DNA from 2 places in the Halanaerobium hydrogeniformans genome. Region 2 is predicted to be linked to the other one. Evidence: a T-box and tRNA genes for the amino acid it is inferred to sense, from the RefSeq annotation. Region 2 holds a T-box; the other holds one or more tRNA genes.
What was found. The T-box of region 2 lies ahead of thrS (threonine--tRNA ligase). A T-box ahead of a tRNA ligase gene usually reads a tRNA of that ligase, here a tRNA-Thr.
Positions count from the first base shown of each region.

Region 1 (15,495 bases), 200 kb from region 2:
CCCTAATTTTTTTCGATCTCATCAAGTAAATCTCTTGCTTTTTGAAATCTATCATTTAAGTGTAGAGTCCTTCTTAGTTCAGCTCTAGCAGCTTCCATCATATTCGCGTGATAATAAGCCAGTCCCAAATAATATCTGCTTTCAAAAAACTCAGGGTTTTTCTCTACTGCTTGTAAAAAGCTTGATATAGCATTATTATATTCTTCTTTTTCCAAATATAATTTACCTTCTGCCAGATAAGCATTTACATAATCGGGATTATAAGTTAAAGAATTAGAATAGTAGTTTAGTGCCTGTTCATAATCTTTTCTTTCTTGAGCTATTACACCGAGCAAATAATATGCATGATAAGAATTCCTGTTTATATCTATAGCCTTGATTAAGGCGTCCTCTGCATTTGAAAAATTATCTAAAGCAAGATAATTTTCTGCAATTTTAACATAATAAGGTACAAAATTAGGATTTGCTTTAATTCCTAATTCATATATTGATATCGCAGAATTATAATTTCCTAATCTTTGATATAAATTACCTAAATTTAAATAAATAGATTGCTGAACAGTTCCTTTAGCTAAAGCCTGCTCATAAAGTTCTACAGCTTTATTTAAATCACCATTTTCCTCATATAATTTTGCCAGATTAAGATAATCTTCTGCAATTGGGTTGTCATCAATTATTTCTTGATAAATATCTGCTGCGTTTTCTCTTTTATTGTTCTCTCGATAAGCATAGGCTAAATCTCTTTTAAATGTATTTGAACTTAAACCCAATTCTGAAGTTTTTTTTAAATATTTTAAAGCCATTTCAAAATCTGCACTGTCAAATTGTCTGTTTTTGTTTAAAAACAATTCTCCAATTTGCCAATTTAAAGTTCCGCTCTGATAACCCAGTTCTTCTAATTTTTCCACGTAATTTATTGCTGACAGAGTTCTGTTTTCTTTTACTGCTGTCATTGTAAGATAATATAATACACTGAATTTAAAACCTTCATCTAACTCATATTCGTTTAAGAGTAGAGAAAATTCTTGTTCTGCCTGATTAAAATTCTGTTGATTATAATTTTTTAATGCCTGAGAAAATAAATCTTCAGCAGTTGTTTTTGCACCCTCCTGAGCAGCTAAATTAGATGAAAACACTAATATAATGATTAAAACAATTAAAAAAAATTTCTTTTTCATCATGATTCTCCTTTTATTTTAAGAGCTTAATAGTTTCAAAAAAAGCTATTTGAGTTGCATAATAACGGTTGAGAGACCTGCCATAGTTTTTATTTAACTCTATGGTTTTAATTTCATCATTATATTTTATTGCAATATGCATGGTTCCAGGCATCTTATCTTCCATACTACCAGGGCCAGCAACACCACTAAAGGCAATCGCAATATCACTTTTAAAAATCTCAGCTGTATTTTTGGCCATTGCAGTTACACATTCTTTACTTATCATCCCATATTTTTTGATGATTTGAGGATCTAAATTAAGTAGATTTATTTTCGCCTCTTTAGTATATGCCACAATAGAACCCTTAAAAAATTGTGAGCTCCCAGCTTTATCACTCAACCTTTTTGCAAAAAGACCACCTGTAAAAGATTCTGCACTTGCAATTGTTAATCTTGAGTTTTTTATTTTCTCGACAAAGATTTCTAAAATATCTTTATCGTCTTTACTATAAAGATACTCTCCTAAATGTTTGACAAGTTTTTGTTCAGCATTATCAAGCATGGTTTCAGTTTTTTCTCTATCCATAGAATCAGAAAGCAGAACCTTTAATCTTAATTTAACCTCACCCTTGGTGGCTTGATAACTTTTTTCTATTTGTGAATCAATTTTTATTTGATTAAATTTATCTTCTAGTGTTGATTCACCAATCCCAATAAAATTATATTCTCTATAAATTATTTTGTTTTTTGATAATTTCTCAAGTTCTTTTTTTATACTATTATTAAATATTGCGACCATTTCTCTAGGAACTCCAGGTAATAAATAAAATCTAGTCTGATTATCAAAAATTTTTAAAGCTGGAGCAGTACCATTATTATTTTTAATTATTTTTGCATCTTTTGGTAGATAGGCCTGACGAAAATTATTTTCGGTCATTTTATAATCATGCCTGGCAAAAAAATCTTTAAGACTTCTGGCAATTTCTTCAGAATAAATCAGTTCTCTGTCTAAGGCTTCTGCAAGAGCATCTCTACTTAAATCATCTTCTGTCGGTCCAAGTCCACCGGTAATAAAGATCAACTCAGCATTCTCAGAAGCAAATTTAATTGTTCTAATAATATCCTCTTTTTTGTCACTGCTAAGATAGATACCGGTTACTGTAAATCCCAATTCTCTTAAATTTTCTGCTAAAAATTTAGAATTACTATCTTTTACTAAACCAGCTAATAATTCAGATCCAGTTGCAATAATTGCTGTATTCACTATTTTCACCTCATCATAATTATTATATCATTTTAAGAAAAGAAAATCGACCACAGAGGGTCGATTAAATATAATTTCTAAACTAAGTTTTTTTAATTTTTAAAGAAAATGAATTATTATTTTTAATATTCCCAGTGAAACAACTCCAGCCAAAACATCATCTAACATAACCCCTAATCCTGATGATAGAGACTGTACCCTATCAATTAGCCAGGGTTTTTTAATATCAAAAAACCTAAATAAGATAAAACCGGCAATTAATACTGCTACACTGGTCTGCAGGCTGTAAAAAGTTATCAGCTGGCCTGCCATCTCATCAATAACTATCTTAGAATGATCTTTGATACCGGTTCTTTTTTCCTCATAATTAGCAACAGCTATTCCACCAATTGTTAAAGCTGTAATTAAATAAAAATTATTTAAAAATGGAAAGAAAAATAATAAAATGATAATCAGCAGTGAACCCCATGTACCTGGTGCATAAGGCAAATACCCACTGTAAAAACCAGTGGCTAAAAAGTGGTTTATTTTATCGAGCATTTTTTCTCCTCCTGCTAACATTATGAATAATCAACTTCTGCTCCGGCAAAATATTTATATCCTGAATAAACTGTAATTAACACTGCTATCCAGACAAGACCTTTAGTCATATATACTGGCAAATTGATTATATGAGGATCTATTATTAAAGCTATAACAGTAATTATTTGAATAGTAGTTTTTACTTTCCCCCATATACTGGCAGCTATAACAGATCCTTGATCAGCAGCAACTACTCTTAAACCGGTTACTGCAAGCCCCCTTGCAATTATAATAATAACTGGCCAGGCGGTAATTTTACCGATCTGTACAAAAGCTATTAAAACACCATAGATTAAAAGCTTATCAGCTAAAGGATCAAGAATTTTACCCAGGGCAGTTATCATGTCATATTTTCTGGCAAAATAACCATCATATCTATCAGTTATTGCAGCAGCAATAAAAACAATTAAAGCCAAAAGATCACCCACAAATGTACCGATAAATAAAAGGCCAATAATAATAGGTACCAGCAGAATTCTCAGAGCAGACAACTTATTTGGTAGATTCATCTTTTATCTCTCCTTTCAATTCATAATGATAGGCTTCTGTAATAAAGGTCCTATAGATATTACCAATTTTTAAGTCATTATTCGCAACTGGAATGTAAATTTGATTATCAATCTCTGGAGAATCAAATCTAGAACGAGCCAGATAATGATCATCAGTTTTTTCTTCAATGATTACCTCAAGCTCTTGATTTAAAAGACCTTTGTTTTTCTCTAAAGAAATTTCTTGTTGAATTTCTAAAAGTTCTTCTTTTCTCTGTTTTTTAACTTCAGGAGATATTCTGTTGGGCAGATTATAGGCTGCAGTATCTTCTTCTAAAGAAAATTCAAATACTCCTAAGCGATCAAATTTAAATTCTTTTATAAAGTTTTTTAGATCTTCAAAATCGGCTTGACTTTCACCTGGGAATCCACTTATTAAAGAAGTTCTTAATTTTACATCAGGAATTTTATTTCTTATCATATTTATTATATTAGCGATATCTTCCCTATCTCCTTTGCGATTCATTAATTTCCTAATTTTAATTGCTGAATGCTGGATTGGTAGATCAAGATAATTACATATTTTATCTTCTTCAGCAATTACTTCTATCATCTCTTCTGTTATAAATTCTGGATAGCTATATAAGATTCTTATCCATTCAATACCCTCAACTTCAGTTAACTTTCTTAAAAGTGGGGCAAGAGCAGAACGACCATAAATATCAATTCCATACTGGGTTGTATCCTGGGCAATTAAAATTAACTCTTTGATACCGGATTCCGCTATTTTTTTGGCCTCTCTTATTATATCAGCAATTGTTCTGCTTTTTATACCACCTCTAATCTGAGGTATACTGCAGTAACTGCAGTTGTTATTACAGCCTTCTGCAATTTTTAAATAAGCAAAAACATTATTATCAAGCTCTCTTGGTAAAGATGCACTGTAATCAAAACCGGCCTCTTCTATTCCACCGGCTTTTTTACCGGCTAAACTCTCCTTTATTACCTCTGTTATTTTATCAAAATTAGAGGTCCCAAGTACTGCATCAATCTCTGCTATCTCATCCTGTAATTCTTCACTATATCTCTGAGTTAAACAACCGGTTACAACAACCGATCTACAATTGTGTTCTTTTTTATATTCCAGTGCTGTTAAAATTGTGTCTATAGATTCTTCTTTTGCATCCTGAATAAAACCACAGGTATTAATAATGATTACCTCTGCTTTTTCAAAGTTATTTATATATTCAAACTCGCTGTCAGAATTTAAAAAACCCTGCATATGCTGACTATCAACTTCATTTTTTGGACAACCTAATGTCATTATAGAATATTTAATCATTTTTACTCCTTTTTTATTAAGCATTTATTAAAAATTAAGTCTATAATTAGAAAAAAGCCCCTGAGGGCTTTAAATTATTTAAAAATGGTCGGGCTATCCGGATTTGAACCGGAGACCTCTACACCCCCAGTGTAGCGCGCTACCAAGCTGCGCCATAGCCCGATCTCAACAAGAAATATTATATATAAAGAAAAGATATTTGTCAAATTTTTTAAGCTTATTTGACTAAAAATTTACTTTACATAATCTAATTTTTTTAAAAATTCCATAGTCTTATCCGGGTAATCTGTTACTACAAAAATCTCCTGCAGAGAAGAACTGTTTTTAGCTATCAATTTGATTCCACTTCTTGTATTATATTTCAACTGCAGATAAGCAGGAACTCCACTTCCCTTACGACGATTTATTCTACCAGGAATAATGCTCTTGATCAGTGCTGAAATAGCAATATCCTCTAAAAATGGAAGTATATCTTCAATAATAGTATGCTCCTGTTTTATTTTGTTGTGTCTGTACTTATTAGCCATTTGAATCACATCCTCAATTTATTATAACATTGTAGTATTATAGTAGCAAATCTTAAGTAAGAAAATCAACTTAAGCATTAAAAAAAAGAAGTCGAATTCGACTTCCCTGTCATATCAATGGAGCTGATGACCAGACTTGAACTGGTAACCTGCTCATTACAAGTGAGCTGCTCTACCAATTGAGCTACATCAGCCTATTATTTTATATTAATTAAAAAAATGGCAGGGGAGGCAGGAATTGAACCCGCAACCAACGGATTTGGAGTCCGCTACTCTGCCAGTTGAGCTACTCCCCTAAAGCTTTCTTTAACAATAGATTTATTTTCTCAGCGACAATTAATATTATAATCATTAAGCCGACATTTGTCAAGGAAATGTACTTAAAAAAGTATAATTACTTTGCAGTAGAAAAAATATTATGATAGAGGTCCTGACCATAACTGGTAATTAATGGCCTTGCTTCAACTATTTTAAAAGTTCGGCTACCATCATCTTTTCTTTCTGCTCTCAGAAATTTAACATCATCATCTTCTCTCTCATAAAAACTAGATGCAAAATTATAGAGATGAGTGACAAATAAGATTTTAATTTTTTTCTCTATTAATGCCTTTACAATCTGTCTTGCGATCTCTGAGCCTTCTTTTTCAGTTGTTGCTGCAAAAGACTCATTAAACAAAACCATAGCATTAGGCTCGAGATTATCCACTATTTTGTTCATCCGTTTTAATTCTTCATCAAACTTTCCACTTTCCATTTCCGTGTCTTCTTCTCGTTTATAATGTGTATAAAGATCCTGGCAGAGATTAGAAGTGTATGATTCTGCTGTCACAAACATTCCTGCCTGCATCATAAGTTGAGCTAAACCGATCGCTCTTAAAAAAGTTGATTTGCCACCTTGATTGGCCCCAGTAATAATATAAAGACTTTCTTTTTCAGCTTTTAGATCATTTCCAACAACTTTATTTTCCATGGTTAAAGCTAAACAGGGATCATATAATTCTGTAATTTGCTGTTTTCGTTCAGTAACTTTCAGTGGTTGGGGAAAACTTATCGGCTCATCTAGTTTTTCTAATTTCTTAGAAAGATTTAAACAACCAATATAGAAAGAAAGTTCTACACGTAATTTTTCAAAAAAACCCAGAATATGATCTGAGGCTTGACCAACTGTATTGGCAGTATAATTGACTGCTCTATCTTTAATCTCTGAAATGGCCCTAAAGCCAGCATCATCGCGGGAATTTATAGAGAACCTATATGAACGAGCTGAATTAAAAGAAATCTTTGACCAAAGATGTTCAAACAAATTACTGTTTTCATTTCTGAGCAGGGAATAGTTGTTTCCTTTATTACCCTCTTTCAATTCTGCTTTGATGAAAGTTCCTTGTCGGAATTTTAACTCCTCTAAATGCCCTTCTGCTTCAGCAAAAAATTGATTATTTAGTTGTTTCTGTATTATTTCAAAAAACTGTTTAAATCCCTCAGAATCAAATTCTTCTTTATGGTTATCAGCCATCATTCTTAACTTTTCTAGCATTTCCAGAAAATCTTTAAGTAAATTTACAGAACCACTCAATATTGATGTTGGTGATTTCCTTAAAATACCGATATAATGATTATTTTTTTTATCGATAGCTTCAATTACAAGTTTATAAAGATCTTTAACAACTTTAGTATTTTTTAAACAATCTTTTAAAATATCCTGCCGATAAATAATGTTAGAAATGTCAGTAAGACTATTAAGTATTGTTTTTTTGACAACATCTTTAATCAAATCATCTTCATTTGCCATAGCTTTTAGTAAAGTATTAAGTTCTAGATCTTTAATCAGGGCTTTAGAATTTTCTGGCAATTTCATCTCTTGATCAAAATCTTTTTCTGGATACATTAGAAATACCTTCATTAACTAATCCTCTCCTTCAAGCAATCATAAGTAAGCCTGTATTTTTCAGCAATTGAAACTGCATAGGCCACCCCATTAGCTTTTTCTCTAATTAACTTATATGTTCGATTTGTGGGATCATCTGATTCAACCTGTGCTACCATACTAACTACTTTAGGGCTCATAGAAGTCAATTCGTCCAGAAAAGTTACACAGATAGCTATTGAATCTTTCTTTATTATTTTTTTAAGGACTTTTTTGCCGAGAAAAACAGCATCTCTTGCTGTTGTAGAAGTAAATATTTCATTCAAAATAACCAGGCTGCGATCTGTTATCTGATTAATAATTTTTCGAATTCTTAAAAGATCACTTTCTAATTTTCCATGCAAATCCTTAATATTTTCTTCTCTTTCAAAGTGAGTAAAAATTCCTTCAAATAAAAAGAGCTTGGCTTTTTTAGCTGGTATAGGACAACCAAGGTTTGCTAGATAATGTAATTGTCCAAAACTACGTGCAAAGGTCGTTTTACCACCCTGGTTAGGTCCTGTTACAACTATAATTCTTTCCCTGTCTTCTAGATAAAAATCATTACTGATCACAGTTTTTTGCTTTTTGGAATATTTTTGAGCTAGAGCAAGATCAAACATCTGCTGACAGGATTCATTCTTATCATCAGTACTCAGTATAGGATAGCAGAAACTTAAACCAGCCTTCTTCAAAGAAGAAATATTTTCAAGATATGCTAAATAGAATTGTACCTCTCGATCAAAAACGCTAATAGTTTGGTCCAAAAAGTCAGAATGAGTATTATAATAATTATCAAGTCTAGAAAAAATATCTGGATACAGTTTTGCTACCCTTTCAATTATTTTAGCTTCAACATGGTTCATACCTGTAGAAGTTCGCAAATTATTTTTATAATCCTTTGCTCCATTTTCTTTAAATCTTGCGAATGTTTGTTCTATTTCGGGTCGGTAATCTTTTTCACCCTGATATTCCTGAACTCTAACTTTCCCTCCATAAATATTCAGACAGTATTTAATATCTGCCAGTTCTTCTTTAATTTCCTCCATTTCTCGCTGCAGATTATTAAAATAATCAGTATCTACATAATCCAGTAGATATTCTTTAAAGCTAAGAAAACCTAATGATTTTAATTTAGTACTTTTTAATCCAGCAGTTAGTTCATTTACTGCCTGACAGTAAAGATCAACAGCCTCTAATAACCAGCCCTGCTGGTTATACTTATAGCTAAGTTCTTGAACTAGATTGAGAAACTGTCTTACCCTACGCATCTTTTTAGCAAAACTATCTATCTTTTTGTAAAGTTCATTATTTTCTAGCTCCTGCATTATCTGCTGACGGTACTTGATATTTTCAAGGTTGCTAAGAGGTCTGTAAAAAAAAGATTTCAAGTTATATTCTTTCTTCCCAGCAGTAATATTATTAACTATCTGATCAAGATTTAGATCACCAAAAAAATCTGGTTCTTCTTCATTTCCATTATAAGTAGCATCTTTATATAATATACTATGGAAATCTTTCATTTAATCGTTCCCCCTTTTTAAAATAAAAGCAATAATTAGTATTTTAAAACTCTCTGTTTTAGGATATGAACTGCTTGATTACTTCTTTAATATTTTTTGTAAAATCATAATTGTTGCAATTTTCTCTGAAAAAGTATAGTAAAATGCAAAAAGCCCCTATTTATCAATAAAGTCGAATCTTTACTGTTAAATAGGAGCCATTATCTCAAATAATTGAGCAGTTTAAGTGAGCACCTTCACTTATTTAGTTTTACTTTACTACTTAAATATTATATTAAAATTTATTATTAAAGTCAAGATAAGCAACTTAAAAAATCATCTATTGGTCTGTTAAACAGCTAACTTTAGCTTAGATTTCATTTTTAATATCTTTTCTCCCCTTGATATACTCACTATAACTTTCCTATCTTGGCAGTTTTAGATAAAATGCTGGAAGCAGCAAAAGATAATATTCAGATGATGTATAAAAACGCAAGTGATTTTTAAATAGCAGTAAAATGGCAAAATTGCATTAAAAAAAGGAAAGCCGAAAACATCCGACTTCCCTGTCATATCAATGGAGCTGATGACCAGACTTGAACTGGTAACCTGCTCATTACAAGTGAGCTGCTCTACCAATTGAGCTACATCAGCATATTATTTTATATTAATTGAAAAATGGCAGGGGAGGCAGGAATTGAACCCGCAACCAACGGATTTGGAGTCCGCTACTCTGCCAGTTGAGCTACTCCCCTAAACGCATGTATTTTCAATCAAGCAATAACTATTATAATAGAGTTATGGTTTAAGGTCAAGTGTTATTAAAGCGATTATATAACTTTAAATTAATTTAAGTCAATTATACTCTGCTTTACGCTAAAATACTTCGCTTTTATACTGAAAATCTATTAAAAAATTACTAAGATAATATTGATTATTTCTCCTCTATTGTTAATATGTTTCTATTTACTTGCAAAAAGATTGAGAATATATTATCATTATATCGTAAAAGATGAATATTTACTTAAAATGAGGTGGTTATAAAATGGAAAAACACGATTTGATTGTTATTGGTATGGGACCTGCTGGAATGGCAGTTACAGCGATGGCAGCAAATATGAACTTAGATGTACTTGCAATTGAAAAACATAAAGTTGGTGGAGAATGTTTAAATTATGGCTGTATTCCCAGCAAAGCTTTACTTAAAGCTGGTGAGGCAAATGAAGTTACAAGAAACTTAAAACAATATGGAATTAAATTAGATGCAAAAACTGAAATTGATGATCCTTTAGAGGTAGTTCGAAAAAAGGTTAATCAAATTAGTGGGGCAAAAACAATGAAGGCTTTTGAGAGGGCTAATTTGATAGTTGATCAGGGAGCAGCTAAATTTGTAGATAAAAAGGTTATAGAAGTTGATGGGCAGAAATATACAGCAGATAAAATATTTATTGCAGCTGGAACAAGGCCTATGATACCTCCTATTCCCGGTTTAAAAGATGTCTCTAGATTAACTAATTTAAATATATTTGAACAGAAAGAGATTCCAGAAAAGCTAACTATTATTGGTGGAGGAGCAATTGGATCTGAGATGGCCCAGGCCTTCTCTAGACTTGGTTCGGAGGTAAATATATTTCAAATTGATAATCACCTTGTTCCTTCAGGTGATGAAGAAGCAGGCAGAGTATTGGAGGAGAAATTCAAAAAAGAAGAAATTGGAGTATTTAATAGTACAGGAATAGACAAAGTAGAAGAGAAAAACGGCAAAATTATTACTCATACAGAAAAAGGAATATTTGAATCAGATGAAATTCTTGTCGCTGCAGGAAGAGAAATATATCTTGAGCCTTTAGAACTCGGTAAGGCAGGGATTGAATATGATCAAAATGGAATCGAAGTTAACAGCCGTTTAGAAACAAATGTCAAAGGTGTTTATGCAATAGGTGATTGCAATGGTATATCAATGTTCTCTCATGCCGCTATGCATCAGGGGATGCTTGCTTTAATGAATGCGATAAATCCTACTCCAATCAAACAATTCAAATATGAAGATTTTGTTGTACCCTGGTCTGTTTTTACAAAACCAGAAATTGCACAGGCAGGTATGACAGAAAAAGAAGCTGAAGAAAAAGGCCTTGATTTTCAGGTAATTAAATCTAAATATGGGGATTATGGCAGAACTATTGCTGATGGTAAACCTGAAGGATTTGTAAAAGTTATCTGCAGCAGTAAAGGTAAGGTATTCGGGGCCACAATCGTTGGAGAAGCAGCAAGTGAATTAATCCAGGAATGGGTGCTTGCAATTCAGCATAATCTTTCAATGTTTGATATTATGATGACTCAGCATTCCTTCCCCACCATTTCTCTTTTAAATAAAAGGGTTGCAGAAAAATGGATGATGGGTAAAACTGATTCAGGTATAGTAACAAAACTAGCTAAAAAATTTATATAAGAGCTTTAATTAAAAGCAGGTCTCGAGCCTGTTTAAATAACAGGTGTTAAAATAAGATTAGAATTTGATAATATACAATTTATATATTCATATGAGGTGGTAAATTAATGCAAAAAAATATTAAAGCAAACAAAATTGCTGTAATTGGAGCTGGGAACGTTGGAGCTACCACAGTTTATGCTCTGATGGCTCAAGGTATTGGCTCAGAGATTGTTTTAATAGATATTAACCAGGACAAAGCCGAAGGTGAGGCGATGGATTTAATGCATGGCTCTTCTTTTGTTAAACCTGTTGATATATATGCTGGTGATTATGAAGATCTAAGTGATGCTCATTTAATTATAATAACTGCTGGAGCAGCTCAAAAAACTGGAGAAACTCGACTGGATCTCATCAAAAAGAATACTGAAATATTTAAAAATATTATTCCTTCGATTACTGAATACAACCAAGATGCTATTTTGTTAATTGTTACAAATCCAGTTGATATTTTAACCTATCTAAGCTGGAAATTATCGGATTATCCAGCTAAAAGAGTTATCGGTTCTGGAACTGTATTAGACAGCTCACGCTTTAAATCTTTATTAAGTAAACATTGTGGTGTGGCTGCAAATAATGTTCATGGATATATTATTGGAGAACACGGAGATAGTGAGGTGGCTGTCTGGAGTTTAACCAATATTGCTGGAACTAAGCTAAAAAATTACTGTCCAATTTGCGACAAAAATTGCCATACTAATGAACTTGAAAAAATTGCTGAAAATGTTAAAAATTCAGCCTATGAGATTATAGATAAAAAAGGTTCTACTTTTTACGCAGTTTCTCTAGCTGCTGCTAGAATCGCCAGAGCTATTTTAAGAGACGAAAATGCTGTTTTAACAGTATCAAGTTTAATGAAAGGATATTATGGTATCAATGATTTAAGTCTTAGTTTGCCAACTGTTGTAAACTCTACAGGTATAGAAAAAGTTCTAGATCTACCCCTTGCTGAATCTGAAGAAAAAGATCTTAAAAAATCAGCTGCTCAATTAAAATCCAATCTTAAAAAATTAGATATTTAATATAAAAAGGATGCCAGCTGGCATCCTTTTTAATATTTATTTTATTTCTGTAGATTAAGCATCTAAAGCCTGCAGATCACTATTTAATTGGGCAAATACATAAATAGGTGCACAACCTTGGTATTCAGTTACATCTGCTGCTACTTCCATTGCTTTTTCTACTTCTTCTCTTGATCCAAACTTTTTCCAGCAATCTCCAACAACAAATAAATGCTTACCTACAGCATCATTATAATCTAGAGATGGAACTCCACCTGCAATTATTAAAGATTCTCCATTTTCTTCTACAAATCTTTCGGTGTCTACTCCACCTTTAAAGCTATCCATAGCTCCTCTTATATATTTATAACAGCCTGGACAGGTCTGCTGGATTAAAACATCTATTCCAGGAATAAGTCCAACTGGATTACTTGATGGACGTTTAAAGAAACGTCTTACACTATCAGCTGAAACACCTACAACTTCTATTTCTTCTAATCTCATTTCACCCTGGCCTTCAGAAAAGGCTATTTGAGTTGAAGGAACTTCATGAGGTTCATAGCCCATAACATAAGAAGTTAGTGCATCTACTGCTACTGTATCTTCACCAGCAATTAGAAGATTCATTTCAACCGGGGTACCTGCATGAGGTCCCTGACCTTCCATAGCTATAATAGAATCCACAATTGTTAAGTCAGCTCTCCTTATTCTTAATAAGTCTGCAATTTTTTGGTCTAAATCTATTCTATGAGTATCCTGTTGTTCTCCGGATGGATGTACATTAGGTATAATTCCCTGCCAGTTTTTAAGTCCTAATGTAACAGTACCACCTAGGTGGGTTTTCATCTTAGGTAAATTAATAACAACATCAGCATCTAAAATAGGTCTGAATACAGATGCCTTTTTAAACACTTTTGCCATTGGAATATCAACTTGTACAGATGCTTCTTCATCAAAATAAAGAACTCTATCTGCACCACCTCTATAGGCAGCTTCTTCCATTTCAGCAGCTTTAAAAGCAGGTTTTGCTCTACCTACATGTTTACCTAAAGATGGATTGTCACCTACCCATACTTCTCCAGCTTCAGATTCTTCTTTAAGTAAAGAAACCAAAGCTTCAATTACTCTTGGGTCGACAACTGAGAAACTCTCTGGTGGAGCTAAAAAGGCAAGGTTAGGTTTAATTAAAACTCTGTCTCCATTTTTAATCAAATTACCAATACTACCTACACTTGCTTCAATAACTTCTTTAAGTTTAATTTTTATCTCTTTAATATCTTCGTCATAACGAGTAAAGTTTCCACCAATAAATTCTTCATTGCCTTTTAAAGAATCAAACTTAGAAATTGCTACTTTTGCACTCATTTAGTATCCCCCTTATTAAGATTTAGTCAGAATTTTGCAACAATAATTAGCAAAAAATTTTTAGATAATCACCTGCCTTTCGTGAAAATTTATATTTACTTAGCAATGCTAAGAAGATTATTAAATAACTAAAATTCACGCTCTTTTGATAATAGCAATAACTTCCGGTGGTTTTGCAGCTTGATTAATAAATTCATATTTTAAAACATTATATTTCTTATAGTCTAAAGCTTCAACGAAATCGATAATAGCTTTTTCTTCTTTTAAACCACCTTTATGACCTTTATATATTACTAATATTATTATACCATATTTTTTCAGAAAATCTAAACTTTTTTTTACTGCCTCTAGAGTGGATTGAGCTTTTGTTATTATTGACTTATCTCCTCCTGGAAGATATCCTAAATTAAATAAAACTAAAGACAGCTGATTTTCATTAATATATTTATCTAAATTAGCATGAGAATCATGGATTACTTTGACCTGAGCTTGAAGATTATTTTTTTCAAGTAGTTTTTGAGTGTTCTTAACAGCCTTTTTTTGAATATCAAAAGCAAGTATTTCTGTGTTTTGATCTGTAAGTTCTGCCATAAATAGTGTGTCTTTTCCGTTTCCAGCTGTTGCATCTATTAAAATAGAATCGGTGTCTAAATGTTTTTTTATTAAAAAATGAGAAAATTCAACTGCATTCATAAAATCATTTTTCACTTATTTGCCTACTTTCTAAATTTAAATCTTTATTTTTTAGTTTTATTTTTTTGGGAAAATTTTTGGATAAGAACTTAAATTGTTGATTATCAGTTAAATCAATTTTTAAAGGTGTTATTGAAATATTTCCCTTTAAATATTCTGAAATATCGGTGTTATCATCTTTTAATTTTTTGTTGCTACCATTTAACCAAAAATATTTATTACCAAAAGGATCTTCTCTTTCTACAAAACTATCAATATATAGAGATTTGCCCAATTTAGTTATTACAATATCAGCTTCATCATTAATCTCAACAGGAAAGTTAATATTTAGCAATAAATTTTTATCATCAACTAAAATTTTATCAGAATCCAGTAAATCAACAATATATTCAGCTGCTTTTTTAAAATCGCTTTCTTCAGTATAATTCATAGAAACAGCCAGTGAGGGAAATCCAAGCATCGAACCCTCTATTGCTGCAGAAACTGTCCCTGAATATAATATTTCTAATCCTAAATTAGGACCATGATTGATACCTGAAATAATCAAATCAGGTTCAAAATCCAATAATTTTTCTATTGCTAATTTAACACAATCAGCAGGTGTTCCATTTACACTGTAGACTGTTAAATCAGGTAACGAAGATCTTTTAATTTTGAGTGCTCTAAGTGGATCATGTAAAGTGATCGCATGTCCAGAAGCACTCCTTTCTCTATCTGGTGCAGCTACCGTAACATAATGCCCATTAGCAGATAAAACTGTCGCTAAATCTGTAATACCATCAGCATATACTCCATCATCATTAGTAAGTAAAATTTTCAATTTGCCACCTTCTGTATAATGAAAATAGGGAAGAACATTATACATTTCCTTTCTTTAAAATATTGAATAGCTTTAGCTTCTGCTGTAAATTTTTTATCAGCCAGGTCTGCTCTCCCTATTAGCCATATCCAGCAGCCAAACTGATATAAAACTCTTATTTAAATATTATTATTTTTGAAATTAATAATGTCTTTAAATAGCGAAAATTATAATATAATTGAGTAAATAGTATTTAATCTACTTAGATAAGCAATAGTAGTCTATAAATGAAATTGAACTTACTGAATAGATAATATATACTATTAATTGTGCTTGTGAAAAACATCCGCCCTCATCGTCTAGGGGTCTAGGACACCAGGT
Region 1 covers NC_014654.1:1,438,404-1,453,898, forward strand. The annotation lists gene HALSA_RS06425 (tetratricopeptide repeat protein) at 3-1,178, opposite strand; gene HALSA_RS06430 (CinA family nicotinamide mononucleotide deamidase-related protein) at 1,192-2,424, opposite strand; gene HALSA_RS06435 (phosphatidylglycerophosphatase A family protein) at 2,524-2,964, opposite strand; gene pgsA (CDP-diacylglycerol--glycerol-3-phosphate 3-phosphatidyltransferase) at 2,985-3,515, opposite strand; gene rimO (30S ribosomal protein S12 methylthiotransferase RimO) at 3,499-4,836, opposite strand; tRNA gene HALSA_RS06450 (tRNA-Pro) at 4,922-4,998, opposite strand; gene HALSA_RS06455 (DUF2103 domain-containing protein) at 5,070-5,363, opposite strand; tRNA gene HALSA_RS06460 (tRNA-Thr) at 5,482-5,557, opposite strand; tRNA gene HALSA_RS06465 (tRNA-Trp) at 5,584-5,659, opposite strand; gene HALSA_RS06470 (MutS-related protein) at 5,758-7,263, opposite strand; gene HALSA_RS06475 (MutS-related protein) at 7,263-8,789, opposite strand; tRNA gene HALSA_RS06480 (tRNA-Thr) at 9,347-9,422, opposite strand; tRNA gene HALSA_RS06485 (tRNA-Trp) at 9,448-9,523, opposite strand; gene HALSA_RS06490 (dihydrolipoyl dehydrogenase family protein) at 9,814-11,217, shown strand; gene HALSA_RS06495 (L-lactate dehydrogenase) at 11,325-12,278, shown strand; gene HALSA_RS06500 (DUF362 domain-containing protein) at 12,333-13,622, opposite strand; gene mnmM (tRNA 5-(aminomethyl)-2-thiouridylate-methyltransferase MnmM) at 13,758-14,330, opposite strand; gene surE (5'/3'-nucleotidase SurE) at 14,320-15,135, opposite strand; tRNA gene HALSA_RS06515 (tRNA-Glu) at 15,463-15,495, shown strand, end outside.
Region 1: it has a tRNA-Thr gene. The T-box ahead of thrS (threonine--tRNA ligase) is inferred to sense a tRNA for this amino acid. The anticodon was not compared.

Region 2 (9,337 bases):
GGAGGTGTTATAATAAAAAAAGGATTTAGCATTAGTGGCTTAAATACCGCTGCTACATTATGGTGCAGTGCAGCTACAGGAGTATTAGCGGGAGCTGGATATTTGAAAGAAGCTATTATAGGTGCTCTTGTTGTACTCATTTCTCATCTTGGCTTGCGTTATTTCCAGGAAAAATTTGTTGGTAAACATAATAATTTTAGAGATTCTGAATGTAAAATTACTATTATATTTAATGATTCTGATTTAAGAGAAGGGACGTCTTGTTTAGAAAAAATAGCTAAAGAGAGTGGTGGAAATATAAAGCATATATCCAGTAATTTTATTCAAGATGATGTTTTAAAAATCACTGCTTATCTACAAATCAAAGGGATAGATGTTAAAATGTTATATGATTTGATAGCTAAGTACTCTAAGCATAAAAAGATAGATAATATAGAATTAGAAATAGATGAGTTTAGCACTGATTTTAAAGCGAATAATGCTAGAGAAGAAAGTAGCTAAATGTAATATTTAAATTAAAAAGAAACTAAAGATCATAATTTTAGATGAGCAATTAATGCAAGCTTTAAATTATGCAGTAAAACAGGGAGAAGACTTAAAGCCCATAAAACTCTAATTCAAGTGTAATTTCGAAATTTTCTCCAATAGTCTTTTGTTTGATTAAACCGATGTTCTTAGCATAATAATGATAGCTTTTATTGTTATTTTCTTGATTAAGAGAAGTAATCTTTATTTGTATCACATCATAAAATGTTCCAGCAGGTACAGTTATAACTTTATCGGTAGAAACAATTCGTCGTTTTTTATCATTTGTTTCCCAGGTAGCACCTTCTTCAAGCGGTAGTTGTAAAATCACCTCTTGAACTTCAGCTTCCTCTTCTAATTTTTTAATTAAATTATTTTCGTCATAAAATTCGGCTTCTGCAAATATTTTTACTATTCGATTTTCTTCAACTTTATAAACTAAAACTATATTTGTACCAGTACCTTTATCTAAAATCTGTCCATACGAGTTTTCTGTGAACATAATTTCTCTTTCCAAACCAGGATGAATTGGTCCTTCACCAGTAAAATTATATGTCATTCCTTCTTGTAATGGTAAATAAGCTTTTAAATTAACAGTTTCTCTTTCATCAGGGACACATCCACCGATAATTAATGATATCAACAAAATAATTAAAAGTTTCTTATAAATTTTAATCTCCTCCTAAAAATAGATTAAAATATAAAATCATACTTTGCTAGTTAATATAATCTTATCATATTAATTCTAAGCTTGCAGCACTAAAATTACAATCAAATTCGGTTAAGAATAGGGGAGATAGCTCAATTCAAAATATATAGAAAAGACAAAATTTGTATAAGCTTTAAAAATATTGGTTCTTTAGCAGGATGTGGAGGATCAGAAGAAGGCTATGATGATCCAACCACCGAGGAAGAAATGCGAGAAGAAGTTGAAGAAGGAGTCGATGAACTTGAAGAAGAATTACAGGATAGTTTTGAATAGTGATTTATTTTAAAAGATCAATTACATTAGAAACAAAAAACCCCCAAGAAACCTGCACTACCAGGGTAAACTTGGGGGAAATTAACTTATTAAATTAAAATGGTGCCGAGGGTGGGACTCGAACCCACACGAACAAAATGCCCACAGCGCCCTCAACGCTGCGCGTCTGCCAGTTCCGCCACCTCGGCTCATCACAATTATAAATTATACCATAAATTATTTCTTTGTCAATAGAAATTGGAAATTTCCTGTTGATTAATTTTAAAAATTTGTCTAAAGATATCGAAAGTAGATAAAATCATTAAGAATGCCCAAATATGCAGGAATTAAGCTAATAATCACGAATATAATTTATAGAGACAAGAGTTCATTAATAGGGAGGTCAATTACATTGGCAGAAAAAAATCCAGAAAATAATCAAAAAGAAGAAAATCAAAAAGAAAATAATAAATACAAATGGTTGGGGATTGCTTTAATAGCTCTGCTTATTTTATTTATTGCTTATACAGGTTATTATCTCGAAAGAGGAATAGAACCTGTAGATGATGATTTAATTGTTGGGGGAGATCAACTTCAAGAAGATCCAGGTTTAATTGACAGACTGTTGGGTTTGATGAATTTAAATGATACTACTTTTGAACAGGAATTAGATATATTATTTGTTGGTTTAGATGATACAGATGATAAAGAACTTGATGAGGTTGAAGCTAACTCAATTATGATAGTTAAAATTAGACCTGAACAGGAAGTAATTATTATCGAGACAGTTGATGAGACTATGGAATATCAAAATAGAGCTTTAAAAGATTTTGATTTTAGAGAATTAAACACTAAAGTAGCTCAGGCAAAGTCCAGGGACTTTGATTATTATCTTTATTTAAATTTTCCCGGTTTTGAAAAAGTAATTGATGAGCTCGGAGGAGTACAGATAACTTTGGATGAGCAGCTGAGAGTCCCAGGCCTGGGTTTAAATTTAAGGGCCGGTAATAATCTTTTATCTGGTAAAGAAGCCTTAAACTTTGTACGCTGGAAGGACTTAGATAATGATACTCGCCTGCAGAGACAGAGACAGGTTATAAATGCAGTAGTAGAAAGAATTAGAGGTAATAATTTTCTCTTTAATGTAAGGGATTTATATAATACGGTTGTTAATACATATAATTCAGTCGAAACAGATATTAGCCCTGTCTTAGCAACAGAGATACTGAATTATTTAAGAGAAAATGACAGTATTGAATTAGAGTTTGTAGATTAAAAGAAAAATTTGTATGCACTAGATTAATCGAGTATAAAGGAGTATATTATTCTTAAAAGCTTTTAAATGCGTCTAATAAACTATTAATGTTTTTGACTTGAGTCTGCTTTTTATATATACTAGTTATTGCTGACGCAGTAATTGTTTTTTAATCTACTGCAGATGGGCGAATAGCTCAGTTGGGAGAGCACCTGCCTTACAAGCAGGGGGTCACAGGTTCGAGCCCTGTTTCGCCCACCATTTTATATTATACGGAGGTGTAGCGTAGCGGTTTAACGCGCCGGCCTGTCAAGCCGGAGATCGCGGGTTCAAATCCCGTCTCCTCCGCCATTTTGGTGAGATAGCTCAGTCGGTAGAGCAGTGGATTGAAAATCCACGTGTCGACAGTTCGATTCTGTCTCTCACCACCATTTTTGAGCGGGAGTAGCTCAGTGGTAGAGCATCACGTTGCCAACGTGAGGGTCGCGAGTTCAAATCTCGTTTCCCGCTCCATTCAATTTGCAGCCAGGCGGCATAGCCAAGTGGTAAGGCAGAGGACTGCAAATCCTTTATTCCTCGGTTCAAATCCGAGTGCCGCCTCCAAATATAGTTTTAAAATATATCTTATTTAAGAATCCAAATCAAAGGGTTATTTAGCTATTTAGCTAATCCTATGATTTGGGTTTTTTATTTGTATTTTTTTGCTAAAAAATTGAGCAGCTAATTTAATTAAAAGATACAGAGAGCAGTTTTTAAAACAAGCCCAAAAATTATCAGAGAAAGCAAAAAAATTTGGCCTTTTGTCTTGACAATAATAGAACCCGTTGATATAATACAAAATGTCGCAAGATAAAAATAAGCTTAAAAATACTTATTAAAGTTTTGTGCCGGGGTGGCGGAATTGGCAGACGCATCGGACTTAAAATCCGGTGGGAATTTATTCCCGTGTCGGTTCGAGCCCGACCCCCGGCACCACTTTTTAAGTTGGTATAGCTCAGTTGGTCAGAGCGCTACGTTGACATCGTAGAGGCCAGTGGTTCGAATCCACTTACCAACACCATTTTAAATCAGATATAATTTGCCGGGGTGGCGGAATTGGCAGACGCATCGGACTTAAAATCCGGTGGGAATTTATTCCCCGTGTCGGTTCGAGCCCGACCCCCGGCACCACTTTTTATTCCACTAGCTTTTTCTGAAAAGTCAAAGCAATAGGTGGATTTTTTTGTCTTACTTGACTTTTTATTTAAGAAGTTTTATAATTAATATTAATAAAATTAATAAATATTAAATGCAGAGATTGGGAAGAGTATTTTTGCTGAATGTTAAAAGAGAATTGTGTCAGAGGCTGAAAACACATAACATTTCTGCAGATTGAAAACCACCCATGAGCAGGCAGAAGGAAAATAGTATTTCTGTCCGGATATAAACCGTTATTTTATTAAGTGAATGTTCATCTATAATTAGAGATGAATATTAACTAGAGTGGAACCGCGATCCGTCGTCTCTATTATTGAGATGAGGGATTTTTTGTATTTTAAAGACCTTTAATAGCTTATAAATAGATTTTAGAAAATAAAAGGGGGAGAAATAAATGTCAGAGGTTAAAATTACATTACCAGATGGCTCGCAAAAAGAATATGATGCTGGAGTTACAGTAGAGGAAATAGCTTATTCAATAGGTAGTGGTCTGGGGAGAGATGCTATAGCTGGTGTAGTTGATGGCAGAAAAGTCGATGCATATTATGAAATCACAGATGATGTAGAACTCTCTATCATTACAATTGATAGTGAAGAAGGTTTAGAGGTTATTAGACATACAGCTTCACATGTGATGGCCCAGGCCGTAAAAAGACTTTATGATAATGTACAGGTTGCTATTGGTCCGGATATTGAGGATGGATTTTATTATGATTTTGATTTAGAAGAGAGTTTTAATCAGGAGTCATTAGAAGAGATCGAGGCAGAGATGCAAAAGATTATTGATGAGGATATAGAGGTAAGAAGAAAAGAATTGCCCAGAGAAGAAGCAATTGCTTTAATGGAGGAGAGAAATGAGGATTATAAAATAGAATTAATCAATGGATTAGATGACGAAATGATCAGCCTATATTTCCAGGGTGATTTTGTTGATCTCTGTAGAGGTCCTCATCTTCCTTCAACAGGTTATGTGAAAGCTTTTAAATTATTAAATACTGCTGGAGCATACTGGCGTGGTGATGAAAACAATGCCATGCTGCAGCGAATATATGGTACAGCTTTTGCTTCCCAAAAAGAACTGGAAAAATATCTAGAACGTAGAGAAGAAGCCAAAAAGAGAGATCATAATAAACTGGGTAGGGAATTAGACCTTTTCATGACAGTAGATGAGATCGGTCAGGGATTACCCCTATTAAAGCCTAAAGGAGCAAAGGTAGTTCAAATATTACAGCGTTTTGTAGAAGATGAAGAAGAAAAAAGAGGCTACCAAATAACAAAAACTCCCTTTATGGCCAAAAGTGATTTATATGAAATTTCTGGTCACTGGGAACATTACAAAGATGGTATGTTTATTTTAGGTGATGAAGAAAAAGATGATAATTTAATGGCATTAAGGCCGATGACATGTCCATTTCAGTTTCAGATCTATAATTCAAAACTAAGAAGTTACCGTGATCTTCCGATCAGATATTCAGAAACCTCCAGCCTTTTCAGAAATGAAGCCTCTGGTGAGATGCATGGTTTAATTAGACTGCGTCAGTTTACGATTTCTGAGGGACACTTAATTGTTACTCCTGAGCAGTTAGAAGAGGAGTTCAGAGGAGTAATTGATCTGATAAACTACATGATGGAGTCAATAGGTATAGAAGATGATATCTGGTACAGATTTTCTAAATGGGATCCAGAAAATAAAGATAAATATATCGACAATCCAGAAGCCTGGAAAGATTCACAGGCAAAGATGAAAACCATCCTGGATAACCTTGATATGGAATATGAAGAGGCAGATGGAGAAGCTGCTTTTTATGGTCCTAAATTAGATATTCAGTTCAAAAATGTCCATGGTAAAGAAGATACAATAATTACAGTACAGATAGACTTTGCCCTGCCTGAGAGATTTGATATGACATATATTGATGAGAACAATGAAAAACAGCATCCGATTGTTATTCACAGAACTTCAATCGGTTGTTATGAACGTACTTTAGCAATGTTGATTGAAAAATATGCAGGTGCTTTTCCAACCTGGCTGGCTCCTGTACAGGCAAAAATAATTCCTGTTTCTGATGATCAGCTGGATTATGCTTATCAGATTAAAAAAGAACTTGAAGCAGATGATATCAGGGTAGAGGTTGATGCTCGAACCGAAAAGGTAGGCTATAAGATTAGAGAAGCTCAGGTTGAACAGGTTCCATATATGCTGATTGTTGGCAGCCGTGAAGAAGAAAACGGCAGTGTTTCTGTACGTGAAAGAAGAGAAGGAGACCTCGGTACAAGTCCACTTGCAGAATTTAAAGAGAGAATTCTTGCTGAGATAGAAAACAAAGTTATTAACAAAGAAGATGCAATATAGATATAGGTACCTGGTACCTATAAATTAAAAAAAGAAGAAAAGCCTTGTGGTACCTATGGTCTTACCATAGGTACCTGGTACATATAACAGAATGGAGGGTAATATGGGAATAAAATATGGGATTACTGCAGGTACTCCTTTTGATACTAAACTGGGAGAAATATTTTTTAGTAAAAAAGGACTGGAAGTTGTTTCTGCCTATATTTCAGAAACTGCTGATGAGCAGAACAGGTTGCAGTATATTTCACCTAAAAAATTGGAGATTAAAACAATAAATACAATTAGGCATTTGAAAAAGGCCGGGGCAAATATAATAATTATTTACTGTAATTCTTTAAGTGCTGTGCTTGAGGTAGATAAAATAAGTGCTCTGACTGATATCCCTATCTTAACCCCATTAGCTGTTTATAAAAATCTTGATCTAAGTTCTTTAGATAAGCTTGCTATACTGGCTGCTAATTCTCAAAGTGCGGCTAAAATTGAAAATATCATTGCAGAAAAGAATCCTCATCTAGAATTTGTTAGTGCTGGAATTATGCCAATTATTAATGCGATTGAAGCTCAAAAAGATCCAACAGAAATATTAGCTGAAGCCGGACTTCAAGAACTTTTAGTAGCTTTTAGAACCATGGGAGCCGATACATTACTTTTAGGATGTACTCATCTGCCCTATCTTAAAGAGGAGATAAAGGGCTTTTATGAAAACATTATTGATCCTGCAGACAAAATTAAAGTTATGGCAGAAAAGCTTTTAGCTCACAAATAAGAAGTAGCTAATTATCAACAAATAGCAAATTGGAGGGATTTTTTATGGGAAAAGATATTTTTGAACTGCGCAGTAGTGTAAGAAAATTTAGTGATGATCCGGTATCTGATGCTGATATTAAGAAAATGCTTAAGGCAGCAACTCTGGCTCCTTCGGGAAAAAATATGCAGAACTGGCACTTTGTAATAGTAAAAAATAAAGATAAAATAAATGAGCTTGCAGATATCATAGCTAAAAAAAATAAAAAGCTAAGAGATGCTGTTGATGATGGAGATTTAAAAGATAATTTCAAGAAATATTTAAAATTCGGCACCTTTTTTAAAGATGCTCCGGTTTTAGTATTGTTTTTTGCTGCTCCCTATCCAGTAACAGGTAGAAATATTATGGAAGCTGCTGGTTCACCTAAGGAAGAAATTGAGGCACTTATGAAAGCTGAACCCGGTATCCAAAATATTGCAGCTGCTGCAGAAAACTTTATGCTAAAAGCTGCTGAGCTTGGCTATGGAACCTGCTGGATGACAAGTCAGAATTATGCTGCTTTAGAGATAAAGGCCAGTCTAGAGGCAGATTTTGATAAAAGCATTTTTGATCTGGCCTTAATTACTCCACTTGGTGTGCCTGCTGGCGAGGTTAGTTCACCGAAAAGAAAAGCTCTTGAAGAAGTAACGAGCTGGCTTAAATAAATGAACTAAAATAGCACAAAGTTAAGCTGATATTCTTGACAGGTGTTTTTGGCTGTGATATACTCATTAAGGAAAAGAAAGTAGAGACACCTGTTTCTCACCAGCAGAGCTGGTTAATATCAGTAATTTAATTGCAGCAGAGTTATAGCTATTTTGCTGTAGAAATATGCTTTTAAAGTATATTTGTTCTACTGATTTTGTATTTAACGGGTGGTTTCTACCATCCGTTTTTTGTTTTCTATATCACTCAGGAGGTGCATAAATATCGTTAATGATTTAAGAGTCAATGATCGTATTAGAGCAAAAAAGGTTAGGCTAATCGATCCCGAGGGTAATCAGATTGGTATCAAGTCACGGGATGAAGCACTAGACAGTGCTGCAGAACAGGGTTTGGACTTAGTTGAGGTTGCTCCCCAGGCTAATCCACCTGTTTGTAGAATAATGGATTATGGAAAATATAAATATGAACAGGCTAAAAAAGAGAAAGAAGCCAAGAAAAACCAGAATGTAATGAATGTCAAAGAAGTTCAGATGGGTGTTAAAATAGAGGATCACGACTTTAATGTAAAATTAAAGCAAGCTCGCAGATTTTTAAACAACAAGGATAAAGTAAAGGTAAGAATCCGTTTTAGAGGTAGAGAAATGATGCATAAAGAATTAGGCTATAACCTTATGGATCGTCTGATCGAACAAACAGATGATATCGGTAAGGTAGAAAGTAAGCCTAAGATGGAAGGTAGAAATATGATGATGTTTCTAACTCCAGATCTTGATGATTAAATTAAAGTGCATTGATCCTTTAATTTAGAGAAGGAGGGAAATTCATGCCAAAGATTAAAACACATAAAGGTATAGCAAAAAGAGTTAAAACTACTGCCAGTGGAAAAATTAAGCGTCATAAAGGATTTCACAGTCATATTTTAACTAAAAAATCTGGTAAAAGAAAAAGAAAGCTTCGTAAAGCAACAATGCTTGATAAAACTTATCAAAAAAGATATAAAAAATTACTACCATATAAGTAAGAAAAACTATAACTTAAATAAGAATTTGTTAAATTGGAAGGAGTGTCACAAAGATGCCACGTGTAAAAAGAGGTAATAAGGCGCGTAAGCGCAGAAAAAAGGTTTTAAAAATGGCTAAGGGATATTTTGGCTCCCGCAGCAAATTATTTCGTCCTGCTAATCAGGCAGTAATGAAATCTCTTCATTATGCTTATGTAGATAGAAAAAAGAAAAAGCGTAATTTTAGAAGACTCTGGATCACCAGAATCAATGCTGCTGCAAGACAGGAAGGCTTATCTTACAGCCGTTTTATCAATGGTTTAAGACAGGCTGAAGTTGAAATAGATCGTAAAATGTTAGCCGATCTGGCTGTAAATGACTCAGATGCATTTTCAGATCTGGTTGGTTTAGCAAAAGAACAGCTAGGAAATTAATAAATGAATGAAATTATAAGCAGTTCTCAAAATGATAAAATTAAATATTTAAATAAGCTCTATCGGAGCAGAACAAGACGAAAAGAAGGTGTCTTTGTTCTGGAAGGAAAAAGGCTTATTGAGGCTGCATCAGCAGGAGGAGCAGATTTTGAACGGGTCTTT
Region 2 covers NC_014654.1:1,640,576-1,649,912, reverse strand. The annotation lists gene HALSA_RS12470 (MgtC/SapB family protein) at 1-501, shown strand, start outside; gene HALSA_RS07510 (TapB family protein) at 596-1,171, opposite strand; tRNA gene HALSA_RS07505 (tRNA-Leu) at 1,608-1,695, opposite strand; gene HALSA_RS07500 (LCP family protein) at 1,899-2,762, shown strand; tRNA gene HALSA_RS07495 (tRNA-Val) at 2,927-3,002, shown strand; tRNA gene HALSA_RS07490 (tRNA-Asp) at 3,016-3,092, shown strand; tRNA gene HALSA_RS07485 (tRNA-Phe) at 3,097-3,172, shown strand; tRNA gene HALSA_RS07480 (tRNA-Gly) at 3,180-3,254, shown strand; tRNA gene HALSA_RS07475 (tRNA-Cys) at 3,270-3,344, shown strand; tRNA gene HALSA_RS07470 (tRNA-Leu) at 3,628-3,716, shown strand; tRNA gene HALSA_RS07465 (tRNA-Val) at 3,725-3,801, shown strand; tRNA gene HALSA_RS07460 (tRNA-Leu) at 3,822-3,911, shown strand; T-box leader at 4,026-4,250, shown strand; gene thrS (threonine--tRNA ligase) at 4,333-6,291, shown strand; gene HALSA_RS07450 (aspartate/glutamate racemase family protein) at 6,395-7,057, shown strand; gene HALSA_RS07445 (nitroreductase family protein) at 7,102-7,740, shown strand; gene infC (translation initiation factor IF-3) at 7,951-8,520, shown strand; gene rpmI (50S ribosomal protein L35) at 8,565-8,762, shown strand; gene rplT (50S ribosomal protein L20) at 8,816-9,175, shown strand; gene HALSA_RS07425 (TrmH family RNA methyltransferase) at 9,179-9,337, shown strand, end outside.